One region of the Streptomyces sp. NPDC029159 genome, then DNA from elsewhere that is predicted to be linked to it. Evidence: predicted binding sites of a transcription regulator. Region 1 holds the regulator's gene; each other region holds the start of a gene.
What was found. The regulator HrcA, encoded in region 1, represses chaperone genes, less so after heat shock. The targets are predictions, from matches to a motif close to TTNGCACTCNGNNNNNCNGAGTGCNAA.

Region 1 (2,265 bases):
CAGCAGCTCTTCCTGCTCGGGGTCGAGCTTGGAGGGCGTCTGCACCTCGACGTGGACGATCAGGTCGCCGCGGCCACCGCCGCGCAGATGGGTCACGCCGCGCTGGTGCAGCGGGATGGACTGGCCGGACTGGGTGCCGGGCCGGACGTCGATCTCCTCCACGCCGTCCAGCGTCTCCAGCGGACACTTCGTGCCCAGCGCCGCCGCCGTCATCGGGATGGTGACCGTGCAGTGCAGATCGTCGCCACGCCGCTGGAAGACCGGGTGCGACTGCTCGTGGATCTCGACGTAGAGGTCACCGGCGGGACCGCCGCCGGGGCCGACCTCGCCCTCGCCCGCGAGCTGGATGCGGGTGCCGTTGTCGACGCCCGCCGGGATCTTGACGGTCAGCGTGCGGCGCGACCGGATACGGCCGTCACCGGCGCACTCCGGGCACGGCGTCGGCACGACCGTACCGAAGCCCTGACACTGCGGACACGGCCGCGACGTCATGACCTGACCGAGGAAGGACCGCGTGACCTGCGAGACCTCACCGCGGCCGCGGCACATGTCACAGGTCTGCGCGGAGGTGCCGGGGGCCGCGCCCTCACCGGTGCACGTGGTGCACACGATGGCGGTGTCGACCTGGATCTCCTTGGTCGTCCCGAACGCCGCCTCGTCCAGCTCGACATCGAGACGGATCATCGCGTCCTGACCGCGCCGCGTCCGCGAGCGCGGACCGCGCTGCGAGGAGGCGCCGAAGAACGCGTCCATGATGTCGGAGAAGTTGCCGAAGCCGGCACCGAAGCCACCGGCCCCGCCACCGCCGCCGGCCTGCGAGAGCGGGTCGCCGCCGAGGTCGTAGACCTGCTTCTTCTGCGGGTCCGACAGCACCTCGTAAGCGGCGTTGATCTCCTTGAACCGCTCCTGGGTCTTCGGATCCGGGTTCACATCCGGGTGCAGCTCACGCGCCAGCCGCCGGAAAGCCTTCTTGATCTGGTCCTGCGAGGCGTCGCGGCCGACACCGAGGACCGTGTAATAGTCCGTGGCCACTTACGACTCCGCCAGGATCTGTCCGACGTAACGTGCCACTGCGCGTACCGCTCCCATCGTTCCGGGGTAGTCCATGCGGGTCGGTCCGACCACGCCGAGTTTGGCGACTGCCTCGTCGCCCGAACCGTAGCCGACCGCAACCACCGAGGTGGATGCAAGTCCTTCATGGGCATTCTCATGCCCGATACGTACGGTCATGCCCGAGTCCTTGGCCTCCCCGAGCAGTTTGAGCAGCACCACGTGCTCCTCAAGAGCCTCCAGCACCGGCCGGATCGTCAACGGGAAGTCGTGCCCGAAGCGGGTGAGATTGGCGGTACCGCCGATCACCAACCGCTCCTCGGTCTCCTCCACCAACGTCTCCAGCAGCACCGACAGCACCGTCGAAACCGTGCCGCGGTCCTCCTGCTCGAAGGAGTCCGGAAGATCCTGCACCAATTGCGGCACATCCGCGAACCGGCGCCCCACGACCCGGCTGTTGAGCCGGGCCCGCAGATCCGCCAGCGACGGCTCGCCGAACGGCCCCTGACAGTCGATCAGCCGCTGTTCGACGCGTCCAGTGTCGGTGATCAGTACGAGCATCAGCCGCGCCGGGGCCAGCGCCAGCAGCTCGACATGGCGGACGGTGGACCGCGTCAGCGACGGGTACTGCACCACCGCGACCTGCCGGGTCAGCTGCGCCAGCAGCCGGACCGTGCGGCCCACCACGTCGTCCAGGTCGACCGCGCCGTCCAGGAAGTTCTGGATCGCCCGGCGCTCGGGGCTGGAAAGCGGCTTGACACCGGCGAGCTTGTCGACGAAGAGGCGGTAGCCCTTGTCGGTGGGGATCCGGCCCGCGCTGGTGTGCGGCTGGGCGATGAACCCCTCTTCCTCCAGGACCGCCATGTCGTTACGGACCGTGGCCGGGGAGACACCGAGCCGATGGCGCTCGGTCAGCGCCTTCGAACCGACCGGCTCCTCCGTGCCGACGTAGTCCTGGACGATGGCACGCAGCACCTCGAGCCTGCGTTCACTGAGCACCGTGCACACCTCCAGTCCCGCCGTCCTGCGGCTTTCTCGCCTGGCACTCCACCGGTCCGAGTGCCAGTACCGGTCCAGTGTACGGCCGGGTCACACCGGCGGGGCAAGGGTCTCGCGTGCGACACCGGCCACGCCCCGTGATCCGCCGGGCGGCGCCACCGCGCTACCGATAGCGTCTCGGCATGCGCACGACTTGGGAAGAGGCGGGATGGGAAC
Region 2 (2,265 bases), on a different contig from region 1:
CGCGACGGCGGCGATGTCGGTCTTGTCCTCGATGGGACGCGCGGTCGCCAGCAGGTCGTCGGAGACGGCCTTGACGGCGGCGTCGATGCCCTTCTTCAGGGCGGCGGGGGAAGCACCGGCGGCGACGTTGCGCAGGCCCTCGCGGACCAGCGCCTGGGCCAGCACGGTGGCGGTGGTGGTGCCGTCACCCGCGATGTCGTTGGTCTTGGTCGCCACCTCCTTCACCAGCTGGGCGCCGAGGTTCTCGTAGGGGTCGTCGACCTCGACCTCACGCGCGATGGTGACGCCGTCGTTGGTGATGGTCGGCGCGCCGAACTTCTTGTCGATGACGACGTTGCGGCCCTTGGGGCCGATCGTCACCTTCACCGTGTCGGCCAGCTTGTTGACGCCGCGCTCCAGGGCGCGACGGGCGTCCTCGTCGAACTTCAGGATCTTCGCCATGAGTTACGTGTCCTTAACGTCGTGCTCTCAACGAACTGCGCCCCTGCCCCGGTGCTTGGACGCGGGAACCAGGGGCGCAGATCACAGCAGAATGCTGGGTGACTTACTTCTCGACGATCGCGAGAACGTCGCGAGCCGAGAGGACGAGGTACTCCTCGCCGTTGTACTTCACCTCGGTGCCGCCGTACTTGCTGTAGAGCACGACGTCGCCGACGGAAACGTCGAGCGGAAGACGGTTGCCCTCCTCGAAGCGACCCGGACCGACGGCCAGGACGACGCCCTCCTGGGGCTTCTCCTTGGCAGTGTCCGGGATGACCAGGCCAGAGGCCGTGGTCTGCTCGGCGTCGAGCGGCTGGACCACAATGCGGTCCTCAAGCGGCTTGATGGCAACCTTGGTGCTGGCGGTCGTCACGATCCGACCTCCCCCTTCGGAGATCTCACGGGGTTAACTGTCTGAGGTGGCGAGCAGTTGGATCCGTCGTCGCGGGTGCCGGACCAGCCCATCGCCGTGCTTAGCACTCCCCTTCGGAGAGTGCCAACGCCGACACTATGACGCGGTTAGCACTCGGTCAAGTGGAGTGCCAGTCGAGCCGGAAACGGGTCGCCCGGGCCACGGGCGGGCCGCAGGTGGAGACTCCGGCGGAGCCACACCCTGCACCGTCCCGGCCGGATACCGTGCCGAATCGGACACATCAGGGGCCGTCGTCGCAACCCGGCGCCCCGGGCCTCGGTCTTCCCTGAAGGTTGCCGGGCCGGCCACCGGGGCGGGCAGCTTCGCGGATGACGGAGGAGACAGGTGCGAGGAGCGAGGAGTGCGGCGCGTGCCGCGCGGGAGGAGAGCGACGTCGAGCGCACGATGACGTTCGCCGCGCTCGCCCAGGCACCGGACCGCCGCCGGACCGAGGCGTACATGCTCGCCTTCGCCGTCGCGATCACCGTCGGCGGCTACGCGTACACCGGCCTGTCGATGGAGGGGCGGCTGCCCGACGGGATGGGGTGGTTCACCGCCGCGATGGTGCTGATCGCGCTGGTGCCGCATCTGGTCGTCCGCCGCGTCGCCGAGCGCGCCGACCCGCTGATCCTGCCGCTGGCCACCCTGCTCACCGGCATCGGCCTCGTCCTGCTGAACCGTCTCGACATCACCTACGAACGGCTGCCACGCCTGCAGACCGCGCAGGCGGCCACCGGGCAGCTGGTGTGGACGGGCCTGGGGGTGGCGGTCTGCGTGGGGATCCTGCTGCTCCTGCGCGACCACCGGGTGCTCCAGCGTTACGTGTATCTGACGATGGCGGTCGGGCTCGTACTGCTGATGGCGCCGGCGTTCTTCGGCGCGGACCAGTTCGGCGCCAAGCGGTGGATCCTGCTCGGGCCGCTGTCGCTGCAGCCCGGCGAGTTCGTGAAGCTGATGATCGTGGTGTTCTTCGCCGGGTATCTGACGGTGAACCGCAATGCGCTGGCGTTGACCGGGCGGCGGGTGATGGGCGTGCAGCTGCCGCCCGGACGCCAGCTCGGGCCGATCTTCACGATCTGGATCATCAGCCTGCTGGTGCTGGTCTTCGAGCGCGACCTGGGGACGTCGCTGATCTTCTTCGGCGTCTTCGTGATCATGCTCTACATGGCCACCGAGCGGACCGGCTGGGTGGTCTGCGGCCTGCTGATGGCGGCGGTCGGCGCGGCGGTCGTGGGGTCGGCGGAGCCGCACGTCAAGGGCCGGGTGATGGCCTGGCTGCACCCGATGGACATCTTCCTGCCGCCGGAGAAGCGGCCGCCGGGGCTGATCTCCGCGCAGTCGGCGGAGTCGCTGTTCAGCTTCGGCAGCGGCGG
Region 3 (2,265 bases), on a different contig from region 1:
CAGTCGTTGGAAGGCAGAACCCATGAGCGTCAAGGTCCGCATCCCCACCATCCTCCGTACGTACACCGGCGGCGCGTCCGAGGTCAGCGCCGAGGGCGCGACGCTGTCCGAGGTCATCACCGACCTGGAGAAGAACCACCAGGGCATCGCCGCCCGGGTGCTGGACGACGCGGGCAAGCTGCGGCGCTTCGTGAACGTCTACGTCAACGACGACGACGTCCGCTTCGAGCAGGGGCTTGAGACCCCGACGCCGGACGGCGTGGGCATCTCGATCATCCCGGCGGTGGCCGGCGGCTGCTGACACCCGCACCGGAGAGGGGAGCCGCCCGCCCGGGTGGCGAATGGTTCTCGCCATTCCTTTCCCCCGCTGACCGATAATCGCCCCGTCCGGATATCCGGACGGGGCGATTCCGCGTTGTGAAAGGGTCCTGCAAAACGCGATACCATTTCGCCGATCCCCTTCTTCTGCTCGTCGAGCGCGGTGTGGCGGCCTTCTGAACGCCCCGGGATCACGATGAGTTGTGTGCAAAGTGTGTGCGGTGTTTGCGTCCTAAGTTCCTTATGCCCGGCCCGAGTTGCCCGGGAATATTGCCAGTTCTGCGCATATCGCCACTTCTCGCGCCGTCAGAATTCTCGTCCGATTGACCTGTTGCGCTGGGCACCGGTGCGGATACATTCGGCGGCGGTCGACGCGTTCCGGCGCACACCCCACGGGCCATTCGCGGGGTGAGGTCTGACCCGGGTCCGCGGAGTGCGGTCCTGCGAAGGGCCAGTAATAGGGGAGTTAGGCATGGCTCAGGGCACCGTCAAGTGGTTCAACGCGGAGAAGGGGTACGGCTTCATCGCGGTCGACGGTGGTGCGGATGTTTTCGTCCACTACAGCGCGATCCAGATGGACGGCTACCGCACCCTCGAGGAGGGCCAGCGGGTCGATTTCGAGATCTCGCAGGGCCAGAAGGGGCCGCAGGCCGACATGGTCAAGTTGGCGGCCGGCTGAGCGCCGACCGACTGCGCGTCAAGGAGGCCCGCACCCCACGGGGGGTGCGGGCCTCCTGTTGTGCGCGGGTGCGGGGCGTGCGCGAGGGGGCGCAACGTGCCCTCCTTCGGGGAGCACCTTGCACTCGGAGGGGTCGAGTGCTAATCATTGCGTTAGCACTCTCCGAGTGAGAGTGACAGTTTTGGACCGTCGGTGAGGTCCACAGGCGGGGCGGGAAGGAACCGCTCCCTCGGTGGGCCGTCCGTCGCGGGCGCCAGCGCGGTCCGGAGGAAAGAGCCTCCACGCCCCAAAGGCGCGGGAGGTGCCCCCTTCGTCCTGGGAGGACCACTTCACATGGCCAAGATCATCGCGTTCGACGAGGAGGCGCGGCGCGGCCTTGAGCGCGGTATGAACCAGCTCGCCGACGCCGTCAAGGTGACCCTCGGCCCCAAGGGTCGCAACGTCGTCCTGGAGAAGAAGTGGGGCGCCCCCACGATCACCAACGATGGTGTGTCCATCGCCAAGGAGATCGAGCTGGAGGACCCGTACGAGAAGATCGGCGCCGAGCTGGTCAAGGAGGTCGCGAAGAAGACGGACGACGTCGCCGGTGACGGCACGACGACCGCGACCGTCCTGGCCCAGGCGCTGGTCCGCGAGGGCCTCCGCAACGTCGCCGCCGGCGCCAACCCGATGGCCCTCAAGCGCGGCATCGAGACCGCCGTCGAGGCCGTCTCCGCCGCCCTGCTGGAGCAGGCCAAGGACGTGGAGACCAAGGAGCAGATCGCTTCGACCGCCTCCATCTCCGCCGCCGACACCCAGATCGGCGAGCTGATCGCCGAGGCCATGGACAAGGTCGGCAAGGAAGGCGTCATCACCGTCGAGGAGTCCCAGACCTTCGGTCTGGAGCTGGAGCTCACCGAGGGTATGCGCTTCGACAAGGGCTACATCTCGGCGTACTTCGCCACCGACATGGAGCGTATGGAGGCGTCGCTCGACGACCCGTACATCCTGATCGTCAACTCCAAGATCGGCAACGTGAAGGACCTGCTGCCGCTCCTGGAGAAGGTCATGCAGTCCGGCAAGCCGCTGCTGATCATCGCCGAGGACGTCGAGGGCGAGGCCCTGTCGACCCTGGTCGTCAACAAGATCCGTGGCACCTTCAAGTCCGTCGCCGTCAAGGCCCCGGGCTTCGGTGACCGCCGCAAGGCCATGCTCGGCGACATCGCCATCCTCACCGGTGGCACCGTCATCTCCGAGGAGGTCGGCCTCAAGCTGGAGAACGCCGGTCT

Region 2: a site for HrcA is predicted at 1,000-1,026, ahead of groES (co-chaperone GroES). Genes of this name have one in related genera too.
Region 3: a site for HrcA is predicted at 1,150-1,176, ahead of groL (chaperonin GroEL). Genes of this name have one in related genera too.

Annotation. Positions count from the first base shown of each region.
Region 1 covers NZ_JBVHWT010000014.1:114,666-116,930, forward strand. Annotated here, with positions in the region: gene dnaJ (molecular chaperone DnaJ) at 1-1,032, opposite strand, end outside; gene hrcA (heat-inducible transcriptional repressor HrcA) at 1,033-2,049, opposite strand; gene ACZ4U4_RS24665 (MBL fold metallo-hydrolase) at 2,232-2,265, shown strand, end outside.
Region 2 covers NZ_JBVHWT010000004.1:341,712-343,976, forward strand. Annotated here, with positions in the region: gene groL (chaperonin GroEL) at 1-441, opposite strand, end outside; gene groES (co-chaperone GroES) at 545-853, opposite strand; gene ACZ4U4_RS11125 (FtsW/RodA/SpoVE family cell cycle protein) at 1,298-2,265, shown strand, end outside.
Region 3 covers NZ_JBVHWT010000011.1:81,072-83,336, reverse strand. Annotated here, with positions in the region: gene ACZ4U4_RS21530 (MoaD/ThiS family protein) at 23-301, shown strand; gene ACZ4U4_RS21525 (cold-shock protein) at 791-997, shown strand; gene groL (chaperonin GroEL) at 1,331-2,265, shown strand, end outside.